2 regions of the Streptomyces sp. NPDC093568 genome follow, and region 2 is predicted to be linked to the other one. Evidence: predicted binding sites of a transcription regulator. Region 2 holds the regulator's gene; the other holds the start of a gene.
What was found. Region 2 encodes HspR, which represses chaperone genes until heat shock. Its sites were predicted from a motif close to TTGAGNNNNNNNNNCTCAA; they were not measured.
Positions count from the first base shown of each region.

Region 1: a site for HspR is predicted at 4,264-4,282, ahead of lon (endopeptidase La). Genes of this name have one in related genera too.

Region 1 is NZ_JBIWJD010000004.1:152,616-163,143, forward strand. It holds gene ACIRD7_RS18170 (multifunctional oxoglutarate decarboxylase/oxoglutarate dehydrogenase thiamine pyrophosphate-binding subunit/dihydrolipoyllysine-residue succinyltransferase subunit) at 1-245, opposite strand, end outside; gene ACIRD7_RS18175 (ATP-binding protein) at 527-1,633, opposite strand; gene ACIRD7_RS18180 (response regulator transcription factor) at 1,630-2,367, opposite strand; gene ACIRD7_RS18185 (spermidine synthase) at 2,500-3,177, opposite strand; gene ACIRD7_RS18190 (rhomboid-like protein) at 3,370-4,179, shown strand; gene lon (endopeptidase La) at 4,305-6,719, shown strand; gene ACIRD7_RS18200 (lysozyme) at 6,788-7,627, opposite strand; gene ACIRD7_RS18205 (MarR family winged helix-turn-helix transcriptional regulator) at 7,879-8,373, shown strand; gene ACIRD7_RS18210 (protein phosphatase 2C domain-containing protein) at 8,413-9,201, opposite strand; gene ACIRD7_RS18215 (nitrate- and nitrite sensing domain-containing protein) at 9,608-10,528, shown strand, end outside.
Region 2 is NZ_JBIWJD010000022.1:20,911-31,438, reverse strand. It holds gene ACIRD7_RS40880 (MraY family glycosyltransferase) at 1-767, shown strand, start outside; gene dnaK (molecular chaperone DnaK) at 862-2,709, shown strand; gene grpE (nucleotide exchange factor GrpE) at 2,709-3,353, shown strand; gene dnaJ (molecular chaperone DnaJ) at 3,390-4,571, shown strand; gene ACIRD7_RS40860 (heat shock protein transcriptional repressor HspR) at 4,577-5,023, shown strand; gene ACIRD7_RS40855 (fibronectin type III domain-containing protein) at 5,112-6,776, opposite strand; gene ACIRD7_RS40850 (fibronectin type III domain-containing protein) at 6,816-8,522, opposite strand; gene ACIRD7_RS40845 (PA14 domain-containing protein) at 8,611-10,320, opposite strand.

The sequences.
Region 1 (10,528 bases), on a different contig from region 2:
GCCGCCGTGGAGGTCTCTGCGGCCCCCGCGGCCGCAGCACCCGCCGGAGCCGCGGCGCCTACGCCGGGCTTGTAGTCGGCGAAGAAGTCCCACCAGGCTCGGTCTACCGAATTCGGGTCCTGGAGGTACTGCTGATAGATCTCGTCGACGAGCCACTCGTTCGGACCGAACGCGGCCGCGGGGTTCTTGCCCGCTTGGTCGGTGTCGGTCGAGATGCTCGAGTTACTGGGGGACTGTGGCGACACGGCGGCAACCGCCCTCTTCCGCTTCACAAGGTGATGGACAGCGGGAATAAAGGCTACGCCTCCATGGCCGGGAAGGTCAGGCCGGGCAAGGTCATCGTCGCGTAAGTCACATCAGAAAGCGTGTTTCGTGCCTGGAAATGGCGGGAAACAAGCGTGGTTCCGCTTCAGATGGGAAGGGTGCATCCCGACCCGGCGCGGCGAAAGCGCAGGTCTCTACGTGATCACACGTGTCCGTCAGCCAGGACAGACGTGGATCTTGTGGCTCCGCTTCGAACTTTACGTCAACTTTGAACGGAGGGCTGCCCCGGGAGTGTGACAAGAATCCGGCAGCCCCGCTCGGATTCGGCCACCCCGATCCGGCCCCCGTGGAGATCCACGGCCCAGCGCGCGATCGCCAGCCCCAGCCCCGTGCCGCCGTCGCTGCCCGGCCCGTGCGGCCGGCGCACCGCGCCCCGGTTGAACCGCTCGAAGACCTTGTGCCACTCCGACTTCGGGATGCCCGGACCCTCGTCCAGGACCTCCAGCTCCAGCGACTCCGGGTACGCCCCGCGCCGCGCCTTCACCGTCACACGGCCGTGCGGCGGGCTGTGCTTGATCGCGTTGTCGATGAGGTTGGCGACCACTTGGTGGATGCGCTCGGGGTCGGCGTGCGCGGTCAGCTCGGGCGGGGAGACGTCGAGGTGCAGATGGACGTCGGTACGGGTGTGACTGCCGGAGCCCGACGCCATGCGCTGACGTGCCGAGGAGACCATGTTGGCCTCCTTGAGCACGCCGGACAGATACGGCCAGACCTCGAAGCGCCGCATGCGCAGCGGTACGACGCCGTTGTCGAGGCGGGACAGGTCGAGGAGCGTCTCCACGAGCCGGCCGAGCCGCTCGGTCTGCTGCAGGGCCGTGCGCATCGTCTCGGGGTCGGCCTCGGCGATGCCGTCGACGACGTTCTCCAGGACGGCCCGCAGGCCCGCGATGGGGGTGCGCAGCTCGTGCGAGACGTTCGCGACCAGCTCCTTGCGCTGCTGGTCCTGGGCCTCCAGCTCGTCGGCCATCAGGTTGATCGTCTCGGCGAGGTCGCCCAGCTCGTCCCGGCGGTTCTCGCGCACCCTGCGCGTGTAGTCGCCCTGGGTGATGGAGCGGGCCACCGCGTTCATCTCGTCCAGCGGTGCCGTCAGCGAGTGGGCCACGAACTGGGTGACCAGCAGGGTGGCGATCATCGAGAAGACGGTGATGAAGCGCAGCTCGGTCTGGTAGCGGACCGCGTTCACCGACAGTCCGGTGGTGATCAGCACCGAGATGACGACGAGCGCGCCCAGCTTGGTCTTGATCGAGAACGGACGTACGCCGCCCCAGGGCTCCCCGGGGCCTCTGCGCGGGGCCGGCCCGTCGCTCATGGCGTCGGGGTCTCCAGCGCGTAGCCCACGCCGTGCACCGTGCGGATCCGCTCGGCGCCGATCTTCCGGCGCAGCGCCTTGATGTGGCTGTCGACGGTCCGGGTGCCGGAGGCGTCGGCCCAGTCCCACACCTCGGCGAGCAGCTGCTCGCGCGAGAGGACCGCGCGCGGGGTGTTCGCCAGGCAGACCAGCAGGTCGAACTCGGTCGGCGTGAGGTGCACATCCTCACTGCGGACCCGGACCCGCCGCTGCGCGTGGTCGATCTCCAGCTCGCCGAGCCGCAGGATGCCCGAGCGCGGGGTCGTGGCGGCCAGCGCGGCGCGCTCGACGCGGCGCAGCAGCACATGCACGCGCGCCGCCAGCTCCCGCATCGAGAAGGGCTTGGTCATGTAGTCGTCGGCGCCCACGCCGAGCCCGACCAGCATGTCGGTCTCGTCGTCGCGCGCGGTGAGCATCATCACCGGGACGGGCCGCTGGGCCTGCACGCGACGGCAGACCTCCAGGCCGTCGAAGCCCGGCAGCATGATGTCGAGGATCAGCAGGTCGGGCTGCCACGCCTCGGCCGTGTCGACCGCCGCCGGACCGTCACCGGCCGTCTGCACGAGGAATCCCTCGGCACGCAGGCGGGCCGCGATGGCGTCCACGATGGTCGGATCGTCCTCGACCACGAGGACCCGGCGCTGAGCGCCGGGGGTCGCCGCCGTGCCGTTGTGGGAGGTGTGTGTCTGCTCCATCGCCCGCCCCAAAGTTGCTTTCCGGAATCCGTGGGGTGATCCCGCTGACTGGCTATGCCTGCGCATGCTTGCGATTGACGCTTGAATGATCCGCGTCAGGTGAGCAGAGTACGGGGAGTCACCGTGCCACGGCTATCCAGGTCGTACGGCGAGGTGTACGACGTCCGGAACGCCCCGGGCAACCGGGATCTCTTCGGTACGCACCTGTTGGAATCCGGCATTACACAAGGTTTCTTCGAATTCCGGAGACGGCTGGGCCGACCATACGGCCAGCACCCCTCCCGGGCGCAACACCCGTGCACAGCCTGCCAGTCCGGCCGGTGAGTAGAGGCTGTCGTTGCCCTCGGTGACGGTCCATGCGGGGCCGTTGTCGATGTCGAGACAGAGCGCGTCATACGTGGCGGAAGTCTCATGTACGTACGCCACCAGATCCGTTTCCAGAATCTCGGTGCGCGGGTCGGCGAGGGCATCGGCGGAGAAGTGCGACAAGGGTCCGTCAAGATGCCAGCCGATAATCGCGCTCTCGCGCTCGACGACGCTGATCCGGCCCGGCCGGGGATCGGCGGCGGCGTGTGCGAGCGAGAAGCCGACTCCGAGCCCGCCGATCAGCAGACTCGGCCCCGGCCTGCCGTCCAGCGCGCCGAGCGCCGCGTCGACCAGCAGCCGCTCGGAGCGCCCGTCGGAGGTGTCCATCAGGAAACAGCCGTTGGCGATGATCTGGAGCAGATCGCCGTGCCGCCGCAGCACGATCTCGCCGTGGGGGCCTTCGTGACGGTCCAGGACTTCAGGCATGTCGTACGAAGTGGGCATCGGGCCATCCTCGCAGCCAGGGCGGGTCCGCCCCAGTGAATTGCCGCAGCGGGCGAGCCCGTGCGCGGCCGAAGTGTGAGAGACGCAGAAACTTGTTGAGAGGTTGCTGTGAATCGGCTGTCGTGTGGCGCTGATCACAGACATCGGCTGATCGTGGACGAAGGGTGGGGGAAACGGAAGGAGCACCTCACCTTGGAACGGACTGCGGCCGGAGGTGCGACGGACCCGGCTCCGGTGCCCGAGGCGGGCCTGCCCGGTGCGGCCGGGCTGCTGGACGGGCTGCCCCGGCAGCGCGGGCCGGTGGGCGCCACCGCCGTGCGCGCCACCGCGGCACCGGCCGGGACCGAGGTGGCCGCGCCCGGCGCACGCAGTCCCCTCTTGCGCCCTTGGCGCCTGCTCCCGACCCCCACCGGCACCCCGTTCACCCTCGCCTACGCCGTCGTCCTGACCGTCACCTCCCTGATCGCCGCGTACGCCGACCCCGGCGTCGTCCACGCCCTGCACCAGGGCTCCAGCACCGACGTGGCGCACCTCCTGCGGACCCCCGGGCTGGTGCTGCTCGCCAGCGCGCTGTGGATAGCCGGCGGCATCCTGGCGCCGTACACCCTCTGCCTGCTGTTCGTCCTCACCACGCTGGAGCGGCGCATCGGCGGCGCGCGCACGGCCCTCGTCTTCCTGGCCGGGCATGTCCTCGCCACCCTCGCGACCGAGGTCCCGGTGGGACTCGCGGTCCTGGCCGGCCACCTTCCCGACAGCTCGCTGCACCGCCTCGACTACGGCGTCAGCTTCGGCGTCGCCGGCTGCGTCGGCGCCCTGGCCGGGCTGCTCCGGCCGTGGCTGCGGTGGCCGGTGCTCGCGCTGTTCGGCGGCATGCTCGCCCTGGACCTGCTCGCCCTCACGGACCCGCTGACCAACTGGGGACATCTGATCGCCCTGGGCACAGGGGTCGGGATGTGGCCGGCGCTGCGCCGCGGAAGGTCAGAGCCCCGGCGCGTGTTGTAGGGCGAAGAGCGAGGTCACGGCACGTACAGCGGGTGATCGCTCACAGCGAACGCGGGCAGGGGAACATTCGGGCTCCCTCAAGCATTGAGTCGGCATAACTCAACTTGACTGCCTAAGGGGAGATCATGGCTTCGACGTCCACTTCGCTCACCCTGCCCGTGCTGCCGCTCGACGACGACGTCGTGCTGCCCGGGATGGTGGTCCCGCTGGACTTGAACGACGCCGATGTACGCGCCGCGGTGGAGGCCGCCCAGGCCGCCGCCCGTTCCACGCCCGGGAAGCCCCGGGTGCTCCTGGTGCCGCGGATCGACGGGACGTACCCGGGCACCGGTGTGCTCGGCACCGTCGAGCAGGTCGGCCGGCTGGCCGACGGTGACCCGGGTGCCCTGATCCGTGGACGCGGCCGGGTGCGGATCGGCGCCGGCACGACCGGACCGGGCGCCGCCCTGTGGGTCGAGGGAACGCGGATCGACGAGACCGTGCCCGAGCCGCTGCCCGGCCAGGTCGGCGAACTGGTGAAGGAGTACAAGGCCCTCGCGACCGCCTGGCTGCGCAAGCGCGGCGCCTGGCAGGTCGTGGACCGGGTCCAGGCCATCGACGACGTCTCCCAGCTCGCCGACAACTCCGGCTACTCGCCGTTCCTGACCACCGAACAGAAGGTCGAGCTGCTGGAGACCGCCGACCCGGTCGCCCGCCTCAAGCTCGCCACCCAGCAACTGCGCGACCACCTCGCCGAGCAGGACGTCGCCGAGACCATCGCCAAGGACGTCCAGGAAGGCGTCGACAAGCAGCAGCGCGAGTTCCTGCTGCGCCGCCAGCTCGAAGCCGTGCGCAAGGAACTGCGCGAACTGAACGGCGAGCAGGACGGCGAGGAGTCCGACGACTACCGGGCCCGGGTCGAGGCCGCCGACCTGCCTGAGAAGGTCCGCGAGGCCGCCCTCAAGGAGGTCGACAAGCTGGAGCGGTCCAGCGACCAGTCCCCCGAGGGGTCGTGGATCCGGACCTGGCTGGACACCGTCCTCGAACTGCCGTGGAACGAGCGGACCGAGGACGCCTACGACATCCAGGGCGCCAAGGGTGTGCTGGACGCCGAGCACGCCGGTCTCGAGGACGTGAAGGAGCGGATCACCGAGTACCTGGCGGTGCGCAAGCGCCGTACGGACCGGGGCCTTGGGATCGTCGGCGGCCGGCGCGGCGGCGCCGTCCTCGCCCTCGTCGGCCCGCCCGGCGTCGGCAAGACCTCGCTCGGCGAGTCCGTCGCGCACGCGATGGGACGCAAGTTCGTCCGGGTCGCGCTCGGCGGTGTGCGGGACGAGGCGGAGATCCGCGGTCACCGGCGGACGTACGTCGGCGCGCTGCCCGGCCGTATCGTCCGCGCCATCAAGGAGGCCGGGTCGATGAACCCGGTGGTCCTGCTCGACGAGATCGACAAGGTGGGCTCCGACTTCCGGGGCGACCCGGCGGCGGCCCTGCTGGAGGTCCTGGACCCGGCCCAGAACCACACCTTCCGGGACCACTACCTGGAGGTCGAACTGGACCTGAGCGACGTGGTGTTCCTCGCCACCGCCAACGTCCTGGAGGCCATCCCGGAGGCCCTGCTCGACCGTATGGAGCTCGTCCGCCTCGACGGCTACACCGAGGACGAGAAGATCGTCATCGCCCGTGACCACCTGCTTCCGCGCCAGCTGGAGCGGGCCGGTCTGAACCAGGACGAGGTCGCCATCGACGAGGGCGCGCTGCGCAAGCTCGCCGGTGAGTACACGCGCGAGGCGGGCGTGCGGAACCTGGAGCGCTCCATCGCGCGGCTGCTGCGCAAGGTGGCGGCCGAGCACGAACTGGGTTCCCGCGAGCTGCCGTTCACCATCGGGGACGGCGATCTGCGCGGCCTGATCGGCCGGCCGCACCACGTGCCCGAGTCGGCGCAGGACCCGGCGGAGCGCCGCACCGCGGTCCCCGGTGTCGCCACCGGCCTCGCGGTCACGGGCGCGGGCGGTGACGTCCTGTTCGTGGAGGCGTCGCTGGCCGACCCCGAGACGGGCGCGGCGGGGCTGACCCTGACCGGCCAACTGGGTGACGTGATGAAGGAGAGCGCGCAGATCGCCCTGTCCTTCCTCCGCTCGCACGGCGCCGAACTGGAGTTGCCGGTCGCCGACCTGAAGGACCGTGGAGTGCACATCCACTTCCCGGCGGGCGCGGTGCCGAAGGACGGCCCGAGCGCGGGCATCACGATGACGACCGCGCTGGCCTCGCTCCTGTCCGGCCGGCTGGTCCGTACGGACGTGGCGATGACCGGTGAGGTGTCGCTGACCGGCCGGGTCCTGCCGATCGGCGGCGTGAAGCAGAAGCTGCTGGCGGCCCACCGCGCGGGTGTGACGACCGTCGTCATCCCCAAGCGCAACGAGCCCGACCTGGACGACGTCCCGGCGGAGGTGCTGGACAAGCTCGACGTCCACGCCGTCACCGACGTCCGCCAGGTCCTGGAACTGGCCCTGACGCCGGCCACGAACGGCGCGGCCCCCGAGGTTCCGGCCGCGGCGTGACGGACGCGACCGGAAAGGCAGGGCCCGGGTCCCGTGAGGGAGGCCCGGGCCTTCGCCGTCCTGTCCGGCTAGCCGTTGGCGAGCGCCACGACCCTGTCGAGGGCTCCGTTGAACTTGTTGTGGTCTCCGACCGTCGGGCCCGACGACGTGTACTGCCAGGCCGTGTAGTAACTCCACCCCGCCGGCAGCTCCCCGACCGCCGTCGCGTAGCGGGCGATCCACAGGGGGTTGGCGGTGGCGAAGCCGGCGTAGTTGCCGGTGCACTGCTTCCACCAGTTGGTGGCCGTGTAGATGACGGGGTCGCGGCCGGTACGGGCCTTGTACTGATTGAGGAAGTCCCGGATCCAGGTGACCATCGCGGTGGGGGTCTTGCCGTAGCAGGCGGCGCCGTACGGGTTCCACTCGATGTCGAGGACGCCGGGCAGGGTCTTGCCGTCACGGGACCAGCCGCCGCCGTGGTCGACGAAATAGTTGGCCTGGGTTGCGCCATTGGTGGTGTCGGGGGTCGCGAAGTGGTAGGCGCCGCGGATCATGCCGACGTCGTAGGAGCCGTTGTACTGCGAGGCGAAGTAGGGGTTGGTGTAGTAGGTCCCCTCGGTCGCCTTCACATAGGCCCACTTGACCCCGCTGTTCCACAGGGTCGACCAGGCGACGTTGCCCTGGTGGCTGGAGACGTCGACGCCTTCGGTCTGTGCGGCCAGGTCGGAGACGGGGGCGCCGTCCACGCCGTCGTGGGTCTCGACGCCCACGCCCATGTACGCGGAGCCGCGCGGCGGTGGGTCGTCGCAGGCCGCGGCGGAGGGCTGGGCGGCGAGGACGAGGAGGGTCAGGGAGAGGACAGTGGCGAGCGGGAGCCCGGCGCGGCCGGGGCGGCGGGGCCGGAGCGGTTCGGGTCTTTGCACGGGCATAGCGTGCCTCCGAAGGCTCGGTGCTGCTCGGTCGGGAAGCGCGGGTGGCGGGGTGGTCGGGCATGCCGCTCGCTCGTGGCGTGAGCATGCCACCCGTGGTTCTGCTGTCGAAGCTAGGCATGCAGAAGGGCAGGTGGAAGGGGGTCCGGAGGCTGCCGTTGGTCTAAGCCTGCGAAATACTGGCGGAGCTGCGGCGATGACGGCGGCCGGCGGAAACTTTCACGACCGGGAAGAACGAGGCAGGGGCTGACGTGCACGAAGACGGAAACGGCGACGGGCGCCGAGGCAAATCCGGCATGCCCGGTGGTGGTTTGGACCAGCCCGAGTTCCTCGATCTGGAACGCGAGTTGACGGTCCTCTTCCGACGTGCCCGCGCCAAGCAGGGCGAGATGGCCCGCGAGGTCCACCCGGACCTGGAGTCCGCGGCGTACGGCCTGCTGGTCCGTCTGGGCGAAGCCGGCCGCCAGCGGGCCACCGAACTCGCCGCCTACATCGGCGTCGGCAAGGCCACGATGTCCCGTCAGCTGCGCGCCCTGGAGGACCTGGGACTGGTCGCCCGCGAGCCGGACCCGGCCGACGGACGGGCCTGGCTGGTGCATCTGACCGAGGAGGGGCGCGGGCGGGTGGCCAAGGTGCGCGAGGCCCGGCGGGCCCGGTACGTCGCGCAGATGTCGCACTGGGACCGGGGGGAAGTGGCGGAGCTGGCCCGGCTGCTGAACCAGCTGAACCGGGGGATGGAGAAGTAGCCGGTCCGCTCAGCGGTCCGGGTATCAGCGGTCCACGTATCAGAGGTCCACGTACACGACCGTCGCGTCGTCGTGCGTCTTGCTGCGGCCCAGATACGTCCGCTCCTGCGCGTCGGCCTCCTCCAGCGCCCGCACCCGCTCCACCAGCGCCCCCGCCCCCTCCTTCCGTACGAAGGTGAAGCAGTCCGCCCAGTCGCCCTCCCGGAACTTCTCCACCCAGCGGGTCGCCCCGTCCGTCAGGGCGGCGAGTGACCGTGCCTCGCTCCGCGGCAGCGTGCCCGTCACCGCCCGCTTCGCCACCGACGGGTCCGCGGCGGCCGTGAAGAACCCGCCCTCCTTGTTGCGGATGTGGGCGTCGATCAGCGCGTCCGTCGCCAGGGAGGCCCTGGGGAGACGGGCGAGGCGGTCGTCCATGTGGGGTGTGATGGTGCCGTCCGGTGACTCGATGAGCAGGGTCGAGTCCGAGAGGATCAGGTACTCCACCGTCGCCGCGGACCACCGCACCACAACCACCGTTGCCTGTGGGGTGCGCGGGTGAGAAAGGTCACAGGTTGGTGCGTGGGCCTCGGCGGTACGCGCGATGGCACGGGCCAGCGCGTCGGTGAGGGGGGCATCCGGGAGTGAAACGGTCAGTTCGGTCAGCGCTCCGCCCAGCCGCGCGGTGAACCAGGGAACGGAATGCAGACAGCCCGTCTCACCTCTGGGCGGGGTGACCCCGTCCAGGACGACCAGCACCCCGCCCTGTCCCGAGGCGGGAACGCCGACACTTGCGAAGTCCTCGTTGGGGCGGGCCGGATCACCGGGCTCCGAAACAAGCTCTGTTCGCATCCGGCCAGTCTGCACGAGCCCTTCACAAGCTCCGCCAAGGGGTCGCATTGGTCGTCGAACGGGTGCAGCCGCGCAGGTCAGGCGCCTGATTTGGACGGGAATGGTTCACTCCGGCGAGGCGTGGCGGCGAATACTGCCATCGCCTGCCGCAGACGTCCAACCGGCCCACCGTGCGGGGCGCGTGCACGCACCGGAGGAACTTGCCCGCCAACTCCCCTCCGGGGTTCACTCCTTCGGGTGGCGGGTCAGGTGATGCGCGACCGTTGCCCACCGGCACTGGGAGGGTCGGGGACCGGTGAGGGCACCCCCTGCTCGAGCGAAGACGCGAGCTTGGGGGAGGGGTGAACGTACGGTCGGCGGTAGTTGACGCAACGTCATCCGGACCCATGGGTATCACGAGTCAGGAATGCGAGCACCTGTGCAGAAGATGCGGCCTCGTCGCTCAGGCAAGCAGACGGCCTCCGCAGGGGGCACGCAGCCCACTCCCGGCACCGCCACCGACGTCCCGCCGGCCGGCAAGGGGCGCAGGACACACGTACGGAACCGGCTGATCGTCGCCGTGGCCGTGGTGGCCGCCGCCATCGCCGGAGCCGGCGTCCCCTCGGTCGTCGCCGCCTCCGGGCAACTGCACGACTCCCAGGAGCTGGTGACCCTCGCCGCGCAGACCGAGGACGCGCTCACGCTCGCGCACTCGCTCGCCGACGAGCGTGACGAGGTCACGTCCTACATCGCCGCCGGACGGCCCAGGTCCAAGGCGCCCAGCGAGCAGCGCAGCGCCCGGGTGGACCGGCAGGTCGAGGAGCTGCGCGCCGACCCCGACGCGCCCGCCTCGCTGCGCGACGACCTCGACGGCGTCGCGGCCCTGCGCAGGTCCGCGCTCACCGGCCAGAGCACCGCGCTCCAGGCCCACGAGGCGTACTCCGCAGCCATCACCGAACTGCACCGGCTCGCCGAGCGGCTGGCCGAGCAGATGCCGCCGCGCGCCGGATCCGGCGCCTACGCGCTGGCCGAACTCGACACCGCCGTACAGCAGGCCGCCGCCGTCCGCGGACTGCTGCTCGCCGCGCTCAGCGTGCCGACCACCACCGAGACCGTCATCGACCCGATCACGGGCCTCGCGAGCACCCAGAAGACCTCCTCGGCCGCCGACACCAAGCAGCGCGCCGAGCTCAGCGCCGCCGCCCAGCAGGCCCGGCTGCGCTCCGACGCCGCCCTCGACGACTTCCGCGACACCGCGCCCAAGAGCGCGCGCACCTCCTACGGCTCCACGGTCACCGGCCCCGAGGTCGACACGGCCGAGCGGTACCTGGCCGCGCTCACCGACCAG
Region 2 (10,528 bases):
GCGGTACGGCGGTGGCGGCGGCCTGCGTGGTGCCGTACGGCGACACCGGCATTCTGCTGGGGCTCGTGGCCGTCGGCTGGATCGTCCTGGTCGCCGTCGGCTTCAAGGCGCTCGACCACGCGGACGCGCTGGTCGGCACGGTCGGGGTGCTCACCGCCTTCGGGGTGGGCATCTGCGCGGCGGCCGAGGTGATGGACGAACTCGCCGTGCTACTCAGCGTGCTGGCCGCCGCCCTGACAGGGTTCCTCATGCACAACTGGCATCCCGCCAGGATCGGGCTCGGCGCGTCCGGGTCCCTGTTCGTCGGGTTCCTGCTCGCTTCCTCGGCCGTGATCACCCGTGCCGGGCACGACCTGGTGTCGAGCGCGGGCGTGCTCTACGCGCTCACCGCCCTCGCCACGGCCGACGTACTCCTCGTGGCGCTGTCGCGCCGGCTGGCCGGACGGCCGCTGCCGCGGGGCGGGCCCGACCATCTCGCCCATCGCCTGCGCCGGGTCGGCCTCACCCCGCAGGGCGTGACGATCCTGCTGGGCGTCGGGGCCTTCGCCGGGGTACTCGTCGGGGTCCTCGTGCACATGGGATGGATGGCGCGGTCGGGGGCGTTGTGGGTGGGAGTGGGCGCCCTGATCGCCGTACTCGCCCTGCTGCACATCAAGCCCTACGGGCCTCGGCGTCAACCCAGCTTTCCGGTGCAGGACTCCGCTCGTGCCTCCGACCGGGTGGCATCTTCGCAGGTCGGAGCCCAGTTGCGTGTAAGGAACGGATAAGAGTTGAGTGAGGTCGACTCAGCTCTGTTGACCCATGGCGAACCGTCATGCACACTTGAGTCCGTTCCACTCAAGTCAGCTGGAGGAATTCACCATGGCACGTGCGGTCGGCATCGACCTGGGCACGACTAACTCCGTCGTCAGCGTTCTGGAGGGCGGCGAGCCCACCGTCATCACCAACGCCGAGGGTGCCAGGACCACGCCGTCCGTCGTCGCCTTCGCGAAGAACGGTGAGGTGCTCGTCGGCGAGGTCGCCAAGCGCCAGGCGGTCACCAACGTGGACCGGACCATCCGTTCCGTGAAGCGCCACATGGGCACCGACTGGAAGATGGAGCTCGACGGGAAGCCCTTCAACCCGCAGCAGATCTCCGCGTTCATCCTCCAGAAGCTGAAGCGCGACGCCGAGTCGTACCTGGGCGAGAAGGTGACCGACGCGGTCATCACCGTCCCGGCGTACTTCAACGACTCCGAGCGCCAGGCGACGAAGGAGGCCGGCGAGATCGCGGGCCTGAACGTCCTGCGTATCGTCAACGAGCCGACGGCCGCCGCCCTGGCGTACGGCCTCGACAAGGACGACCAGACGATCCTCGTCTTCGACCTCGGTGGCGGCACCTTCGACGTGTCCCTCCTGGAGATCGGCGACGGCGTCGTCGAGGTGAAGGCCACCAACGGCGACAACCACCTCGGTGGTGACGACTGGGACCAGCGCGTCGTCGACTACCTGGTGAAGCAGTTCGCGGCCGGTCACGGCGTGGACCTCGCCAAGGACAAGATGGCCCTCCAGCGCCTGCGCGAGGCCGCGGAGAAGGCCAAGATCGAGCTGTCCTCGTCCACCGAGACCTCGATCAACCTGCCCTACATCACCGCCTCCGCCGAGGGCCCGCTGCACCTGGACGAGAAGCTCACCCGGGCTCAGTTCCAGCAGCTGACCGCGGACCTCCTGGAGCGCTGCAAGACCCCGTTCTTCAACGTCATGAAGGACGCCGGCGTCTCCATCAACGAGATCGACCACGTCGTCCTCGTCGGTGGCTCCACCCGTATGCCCGCCGTCGCCGAGCTCGTCCGCGAGCTGACCGGCGGCAAGGACGCCAACAAGGGCGTCAACCCGGACGAGGTCGTCGCCATCGGCGCCGCCCTGCAGGCCGGTGTGCTCAAGGGTGAGGTCAAGGACGTCCTGCTCCTCGACGTGACCCCGCTGTCCCTCGGCATCGAGACCAAGGGCGGCATCATGACCAAGCTCATCGAGCGGAACACGACGATCCCGACCAAGCGGTCCGAGATCTTCACCACCGCCGAGGACAACCAGCCCTCCGTGCAGATCCAGGTCTACCAGGGCGAGCGCGAGATCGCGGCGTACAACAAGAAGCTCGGGATGTTCGAGCTGACCGGTCTGCCGCCGGCCCCGCGCGGTGTCCCGCAGATCGAGGTCGCCTTCGACATCGACGCCAACGGCATCATGCACGTGACCGCGAAGGACCTCGGCACGGGCAAGGAGCAGAAGATGACCGTCACCGGTGGCTCCTCGCTGCCGAAGGACGAGGTCAACCGGATGCGCGAAGAGGCCGAGAAGTACGCGGAGGAGGACCACGCCCGCCGCGAGGCCGCCGAGTCCCGCAACCAGGGCGAGCAGCTCGTCTACCAGACGGAGAAGTTCCTCAAGGACAACGAGGACAAGGTCCCCGCCGAGGTCAAGACCGAGGTCGAGTCCGCCGTCGAGGAGCTGAAGACCGCGCTCAAGGGCGAGGACACCGCCGAGATCCGCACCGCCACCGAGAAGGTCGCGGCCGTCTCGCAGAAGGTCGGCCAGGCCATGTACGCCGACGCCCAGGCCGGTCAGGCCGCGGGCGGTCCCGAGGGTGCCGCCGCCGGTGGCGCCAAGGCCGACGACGACGTCGTGGACGCCGAGATCGTGGACGACGAGCGCAAGGACGGTGTCGCGTAATGACGGAGGAGACCCCGGGCTTCGAGGAGAAGCCCGACGTCCCCTCCGGCGCGACCCCTGACGACGCCGAGCCGAAGGCCGCCCCTCAGGAGGGGGCGGCCCCGGCCGGGGACGGAACCGCAGACGCGGGCCTGGTGGCCCAGCTGGACCAGGTGCGCACGGCGCTCAGCGAGCGCACGACGGACCTCCAGCGGCTCCAGGCCGAGTACCAGAACTACCGCCGCCGGGTGGAGCGCGACCGGATCACGGTCAAGGAGATCGCCATCGCGAACCTCCTGACCGAGCTCCTGCCGGTGCTCGACGACATCGGCCGGGCGCGGGAACACGGCGAGCTCGTGGGCGGGTTCAAGTCGGTGGCGGAGTCCTTGGAGACCGTCGCCGCCAAGATGGGCCTGCAGCAGTTCGGCAAGGAGGGCGAGCCCTTCGACCCGACGATCCACGAGGCGCTGATGCACTCCTACGCGCCGGACGTCACCGAGACGACCTGCGTCGCGATCCTCCAGCCGGGGTATCGCATCGGCGAGCGCACCATCCGCCCCGCGCGGGTGGCCGTCGCCGAGCCCCAGCCGGGCGCGCAGACCGTCAAGGACGAGGGTGCCGAGACGGCCGACGACAAGGAGAGCGGTGGCCCGGACGAGGGCTGACGTTGACCTGACGAGGAGAGAGGAGGGACGTCGAGGATGAGCACCAAGGACTTCATCGAGAAGGACTACTACAAGGTCCTCGGCGTCCCCAAGGACGCCACCGAGGCCGAGATCAAGAAGGCGTACCGGAAGCTCGCTCGCGAGAACCACCCGGACGCCAACAAGGGCAACGCCAAGGCGGAGGAGCGGTTCAAGGAGATCTCCGAGGCGAACGACGTCCTCGGCGACCCCAAGAAGCGCAAGGAGTACGACGAGGCGCGCGCCCTCTTCGGCAACGGCGGCTTCCGCCCGGGGCCGGGCGGCGCGGGCGGTTCCTTCAACTTCGACCTGGGCGACCTCTTCGGAGGCGGCGCCCAGGGCGGACAGGGGGGAGCCGGCGGCTTCGGCGGCGGACTCGGTGACGTCTTCGGGGGCCTGTTCAACCGCGGTGGCACGGGCACGACCCGTACCCAGCCCAGGCGCGGCCAGGACATCGACACCGAGGTCAGCCTCAGCTTCACCGAGGCGATCGAGGGTGCGACGGTCCCGCTGCGCATGTCCTCGCAGTCGCCGTGCAAGGCGTGCGCGGGCACCGGCGACAAGAACGGCACGCCGAGGGTGTGCCCGACCTGCGTGGGCACCGGCCAGGTGGCCCGGGGCTCGGGCGGCGGGTTCTCCCTCACCGACCCGTGCCCGGACTGCAAGGGGCGCGGCCTGATCGCCGAGCACCCGTGCCTGGAGTGCAAGGGCAGCGGTCGCGCCAAGTCGTCCCGGACCATGCAGGTCCGCATCCCCGCCGGGGTGTCGGACGGCCAGCGCATCCGGCTGCGCGGCAAGGGAGCGCCCGGCGAGCGCGGCGGCCCGGCGGGCGATCTGTACGTCACCGTGCACGTCGACGCCCACCCCGTGTTCGGCCGCAAGGACGACAACCTCACGGTGACCGTCCCCGTCACCTTCGCGGAGGCGGCCCTCGGCGGCGAGGTCAGGGTCCCGACCCTGGGCGGACCGCCGGTCACCCTGAAGCTGCCGCCCGGCACGCCCAACGGCCGCACCATGCGGGCGCGGGGCAAGGGCGCGGTCCGCAAGGACGGCACCCGCGGGGACCTGCTGGTCACCGTCGAGGTGAGTGTCCCGAAGGACGTGACGGGGAAGGCTCGTGACGCGCTTGAGGCGTATCGCGAGGCGACCGCGGGTGAGGATCCGCGGGCGGAGCTGTTCCAGGCCGCGAAGGGAGCTTGATGGAGATGGACGGTCGTCGACGCAACCCGTATGAACTGACCGAGGAAACCCCGGTCTACGTCATCTCGGTGGCGGCCCAGCTCTCCGGCCTGCACCCGCAGACCCTTCGCCAGTACGACCGTCTGGGCCTGGTCTCCCCGGACCGCACGGCCGGCCGGGGCCGCCGCTACTCGGCCCGCGACATCGAACTGCTCCGCCAGGTGCAGGCGCTGTCGCAGGACGAGGGCATCAACCTGGCCGGCATCAAGCGCATCATCGAACTGGAGAACCAGGTCGCGGCCCTGCAGTCCCGGGTGGCCGAGCTCCAGGCCGCCGTCGAGGGCGCGGCGGCGGCGATGCAGCAGCGCGAGGCGGCGGTCCACGCGTCGTACCGCCGCGATCTGGTGCCGTACCAGGAGATGCAGCAGACCAGCGCGCTGGTGGTGTGGCGGCCGAAGAAGCCGAAGGACTAGGCAGGACTAGGCGGACTTGCAGGGGAAGGGGCCCGGAGGTTCATGACGAACCTCCGGGCCCCTTTGCTGTGTCATCGGCGGCAGGCCGTCAGCGGCCGACGAAGAACTCCAGCGAGGCGCTTTGCGTGCCCTGGCGGCCGTAGGCGTCCACGGCGTACACCTCGGCGATGCAGGGGCCGTTGTAGGGGGCCGTCCAGGAGAGCGACCCCGTGGCGGAGAACCGGGTGCCGCTGATGCCGCAGGCGCCCGAGATCTCCCAGGAGTAGCCCTTCAGGATGCGTCCCTCGTCGCCCGTGCCGGGGGCGGCCGTGATCTGGACCGGACTGCGCGCGGGGATGCCCGTGCTGACCAGGGCCAGCTTCGGCGCGGCCGGGCCGCTCGCGGTGGCCGGCGTCAGCCGGTCGACGACGCTCTCGGCGGAGGGCACGGAGTCGGCGTCCTGGGCGTCGACGGCGGCCACGTAGTAGTACGCCTTGCCCTTCGGGGCGGAGGTGTCGGCGTACGACGTGCCGGACGTGGAGCCCAGGAGACTCCAGGCGCCGGTGGGGGCGGTGCGGCGGTAGACGCGGTAACCGGTGACCCCGGCGTCCTCGGACGCGGCCCACGCCACCTTCGTGGAGTCGTCGGCGGGAGTGCTCGTCAGACCTGTGGGAGCGGCGACGGCTGATGCCACGGGGCGGGTGACCACCGCGGGGTCGGAGACCGGGGCGATGTTGCCGGCGGCGTCGAGGGCCACCACCTTGTAGGTGTAGGCCAGACCCGCAGGCGCTATGGGGTCCGTCCAGGATGTGCCGAAGACGATGTCCGGGCCGTCCGTGTCCGACTGGCCGCTCGCCGCGCCCCACACCTCGTAGTGGTGCACGTCCTTCGACGTCGAGGCCTTCCAAGTCAGGGAGTTGCCAGCCGTCGTCCCCAGCGCCGACACGGTCTCGACCCGCGCCGGGGCCGTCCGGTCGACGGTGGTGACGGCCTGGTCCGCGCTCCCTGACGAGGAGTTGCCCGCCCTGTCGTAGGCGCGCACCTCGTAGTAGTACGTGTCGCCGGTCACCGGGAGGGTGCTGTCGGTGTACGAGGTGGAGGTGGTCGTCGCGAGCGGGGTGCTGCCGTAGGCGGCGCCCTTCAGGCGCCGGTAGACGCGGTAGCCCGCGAGGTCCATCTCCTTGTTCTTGGACCAGGTGACCTGCGCCTTGCCCGTCGCCGTGTCGTACGTGACCTTCGCGCCGGTGGGCGTGAGCGGCTTGACCTTGTCGACGGTCGCCGAAGTCCTCGGCGTGTAGCCGAACTCGACGCGAGCGCTGCCGGTCCAGTTGACGTAGTCGACGCGGAGGGTGTGCTTGCCGGCCGGAATGGTGACGTTGACGGTCTTGGAGACCGTTGTGGAGGTGTTCTTCCACAGGTCGATCTCGCGGGTGCCGTCGAGGTAGACGCGGACGCCGTCCAGCCCGGAGGCGGAGAGGGCGAAGGGACCGCCGGAGCCGAAGTCGCGGGTGAGGGTCCAGCGGACGGCGAAGTTGTCCGCCGGCAGGCCGGTGACGGGTGCGCCGCTCCAGCTCTGGTCGATGGCCGTGTCGCAGTCCGTCACCTTCGGTGTGCCGGAGAAGGCGGTGTTCGCGAAGAACTGCCGCTTGAAGACCGGGGAGACGCAGGTCACGGCGGCGGAGGCGGGCGTGGCGACGGCGGTGAGCAGGCTGCCCGCGGTGGTGAGCACGAGGGCGGTCGCGGTGGCCGCGGTCGTGCGTCTGGCTGGGTTCATGGGTCCTCTGGAATCAGGAACTGGCGGGCGCGGGGGGGGCTACCAGGTCTCCTCGGGCGGAGCCACCGGTTCCGTCACGGTGACGTACGAGAAGCCCTCACCGCTGAGGGGAAGGGAGTTGCCGGCGAAGTCCTCGGCGACCACGGCCCAGCGGACGTCCGCGCCCTGGAGGTCGTAGATCTCGTGGGAGTAGTACATCGTCGGCCCTTCCTGCCAGTGCGGCAGGACCTCCGACCACTCCTCGTACTCCCAGGCGCCGTCGACGAGCTTGCCCCGGTGGATGACGTAGCGCTTGATGTCCTCCTCGGCGCTGCGCTGCCACCGCAGCTCGATGTCGTAGCCGTCCATGGCGCCGCTGAGCCCGCTGACGGCCGCCGGGGCCAGACCGGTCGCGGGGGCGGTGCCCGTCGCCGGTGCCGACGCGGTGGACTCCTGGCCCTCGGTGTCCACGGCGGTCACGGTGTAGGCGTACGAGGTGCTGTGCCGCACGTTGCTGTCGGTGTACGAGGTCTGCGCGGCGCGGAGTTCCGCGATGAGCCGGCCGTTGCGGTAGACCCGGAACCTCGCCAGGTCCTGGGTGACGGGCGTGGTGGCGGGCTTCCAGGTCAGCGCGATGCCGCCGCTCGTCGACGTGGCCGTCACAGCGGTCGGCGCGGAGGGTGCCCAGTTGCCCCGCGCGACGTACACCGCCGCCGACTTCGCGGACGCGTTGCCGGCGGCGTCGACGGCCGTGACCCAGTAGGCGTAGTCCAGGTTCTCCTTGGCCGTGGTGTCGAGCCAGGAGGTGGCCGTCACCTGCGCGACCCGCACGACGGGGTTCTCGCCGTCGTACTCCCAGCGCCGGTGCACGAGGTACTCCGTCGCTCCCGGGACCGCGTTCCAGGACACCTTGATTCCCGGCTGGCCGGCGGTCGCGGTGACGCCGGAGGGAACGGCCGGCGCGGTGCGGTCGGGGGTGGTGACGGGCCTGTCGGCGGTGCCGGCCGACTCGTTGCCTGCCTTGTCCGCCGCCCGGACCTCGTAGTAGTACGTCTGACCGGTCGCGGGCGGGGTGTCGGTGTACGAGGTCGCCGTGGTGGTCGTCAGCTTCTTCCAGGTGCTGCTGTCCTTCAGGCGGCGGTAGACGCGGTACCCGGCGAGGTCCATCTCCTGGTTCTTCGCCCAGGTCAGCTTCGCCTTGCCCGTCGCCGTGTCGTACGTGACGCCCGCGCCGGTGGGCGTGAGCGGCTTGACCTGGTCGACCGTCGCCGAAGTGCGGGGGGTGTAGGCGAACTTGACGTTGGCCGTGCCGGTCCAGTTGACGTAGTCGACGCGCAGGGTGTGTCTCCCCGCCGGGACGGTCAGGTTGACCGTCTTGGACACCGTGGAAGAGACGTTCCGCCACAGGTCGATCTCGCGGGTGCCGTCGAGGTAGACGCGGATGCCGTCCTGGGTGGCGGCGGTGAAGGTGAAGGGGCCGCCGGAGCCGAAGTCGCGGGTGAGGGTCCAGCGGACGGCGAAGTTGTCCTTCGGCAGGCCGGACGCGGGTGCGTTCGTGCTCCAGTTCTGGTCGATGGCCGAGTCGCAGTCGGTCACCTTCGGGGTGCCCGAGAAGGCCGTGTTCGCGAAGAACTGCCGCTTGAAGACCGGGGAGTTGCAGGTCACGGCGGCGGAGGCGGGCGCGGCGAGGGCCGTGAGCAGGCTGCCCGCGGTGGTGAGCACGAGGGCGGTCGCGGTGGCCGCGGTCGTGCGTCTGGCTGGGTTCATGCGGTCCTTCGGTCCTGTTCGGCAACGGCGGTGATCAACCGTTGCCGAACAGGACCTGCCAGGAGCCCTATTGGTTGTACGGCACCTGTCAGAGGTCGGCGGGATCGGTGACCGCCCAGTCACCGCCGGGCGCCGACTCCGTGCCGTCCGCGTACGTCGCGGTCACCCAGTAGTAGCGGGTGGTGCCCGCGCCGGCGCCGTTGTCCACGTAGGAGGTCCCCGTCGTGGCCGCCAGCTTCTCGTACGACTCGGTGTCCCGGTTCCAGCGGTAGACCTGGTAGCCGGTGGCGTCGGCCACGGCGTTCCAGGACAGCACGGCGGTGTCGTGGTTCTCGTCGGCCGTCAGGTGCACCGGCGAACCCTCGGGCGTGGCCACGCTCGGCGTCATGTCGAGCTCGGTGACCCGCACGGCCTGGACCGGGTCGTCGCTCCACCTGATGGCGGAGTTGCCCGCGTCGTCCACGGCGTCGACGAAGAAGCAGACCTCGTCGCCGTCGGGGAGCGTGGTGTAGTCGTAGGACGTGTCGCCGGGCGCGACGTAGTCCACCAGGCTGCCCCAGCAGACCTGTTCGCCCTCGTCGCCGTAGAGCTCGCCCCGGTGGACCGTGTAGTGCTTCAGGTCCGTGGCCGCGCTCTTGTCCCAGTGGAGCCGGAAGCCGTACTCGGTCGGGGTGACGTCCAGCCCGGTGACGAGGGCCGGCGGGTCGTTGTCCCAGACCTTGCCGTACTGGACCTCGGACCGGGCGGACTCGTTGCCCGCCGCGTCTACGGCCGAGACCTGGTAGTAGTACACGACGTTCCTGGCGGCCGCGGTGTCCAGGAGCGACAGCTGGTCCGTGCTGCCGATCTCGGTGTACGTGCCGCTGCGGGTCGCCGCCCGGAAGACGCGGTACTTCACCGCGTCCGCGACCTTGCTCCAGCCGACCTCCAGTCCGCCGGATCCGCCGGTCGGGGTCACCTCACCCGTCGCCGTCGTGATGGTGGGCGCGGCGGGGGCGACACGGTCGACGGTGGTGACGGGCTGGTCGGCCGTGCCGGCCGACTCGTTGCCCGCCCTGTCGTAGGCGCGCACCTCGTAGTAGTACGTCGCTCCCGTCACCGGCAGGGTGCTGTCCGTGTACGAGGTGGAGGTGGTCGTCGCCAGCGGGGTGCTGCCGTAGGCGGCGCCCTTGAGACGGCGGTAGACGCGGTAGCCCGCGAGGTCCATCTCCTTGTTCTTGGACCAGGTGACCTGCGCCTTGCCCGTCGCCGGGTCGTACGTGACCTTCGCGCCGGTGGGCGTGAGGGGCTTGACGGTGTCGACGGCCGCCGAAGTCCTCGGGGCGTAGGCGAAGTTGACCTTGGCCGCGCCGGTCCAGTTGACGTAGTCGACGCGCAGGGTGTGACTGCCCGCGGGGATGGTGACGTTGACGGTCTTGGAGACGGTCGTGGAGGTGTTCTTCCACAGGTCGATCTTGCGGGTGCCGTCGAGGTAGACGCGGATGCCGTCCAGCCCGGAGGCGGAGAGGGCGAAGGGCCCGCCGGAACCGAAGTCCCGGGTCACGGTCCAGCGGACGGCGAAGTTGTCCGCCGGCAGGCCGGTGACGGGGGCGCCGCTCCAGCTCTGGTCGATGGCGGTGTCGCAGTCGGTCTTCTTCGGTGTGCCGGAGAAGGCGGTGTTCGCGAAGAACTGCCGCTTGAAGACCGGCGAGACGCAGGTCACGGCGGCGGAAGCGGGCGTCGTCGTGAGCAGGGTGCCCGCGGTGGCGAGCACGACCGTCGCCGCGGCCGCGGCGGTCGTGCGTCTGGCTGGGTTCATTCGATCCTCTGGTCGAGTACGGAACAGCCGTGTGGCTGTCGTGATCAGGACTCGCGAGGAATGGGGTTGGTTGTACGGATCTTGGTCACGCGGCGCATCGAGGTTCGGTGGAGGGGCTGTAACGGGCGTTTGGAGAGGTTCCGCCATGTCTTTACATGATCAGCGGAGCGTGGTGTTGCGCACTCGTTAAGTAGTTCCGCTTGACGCC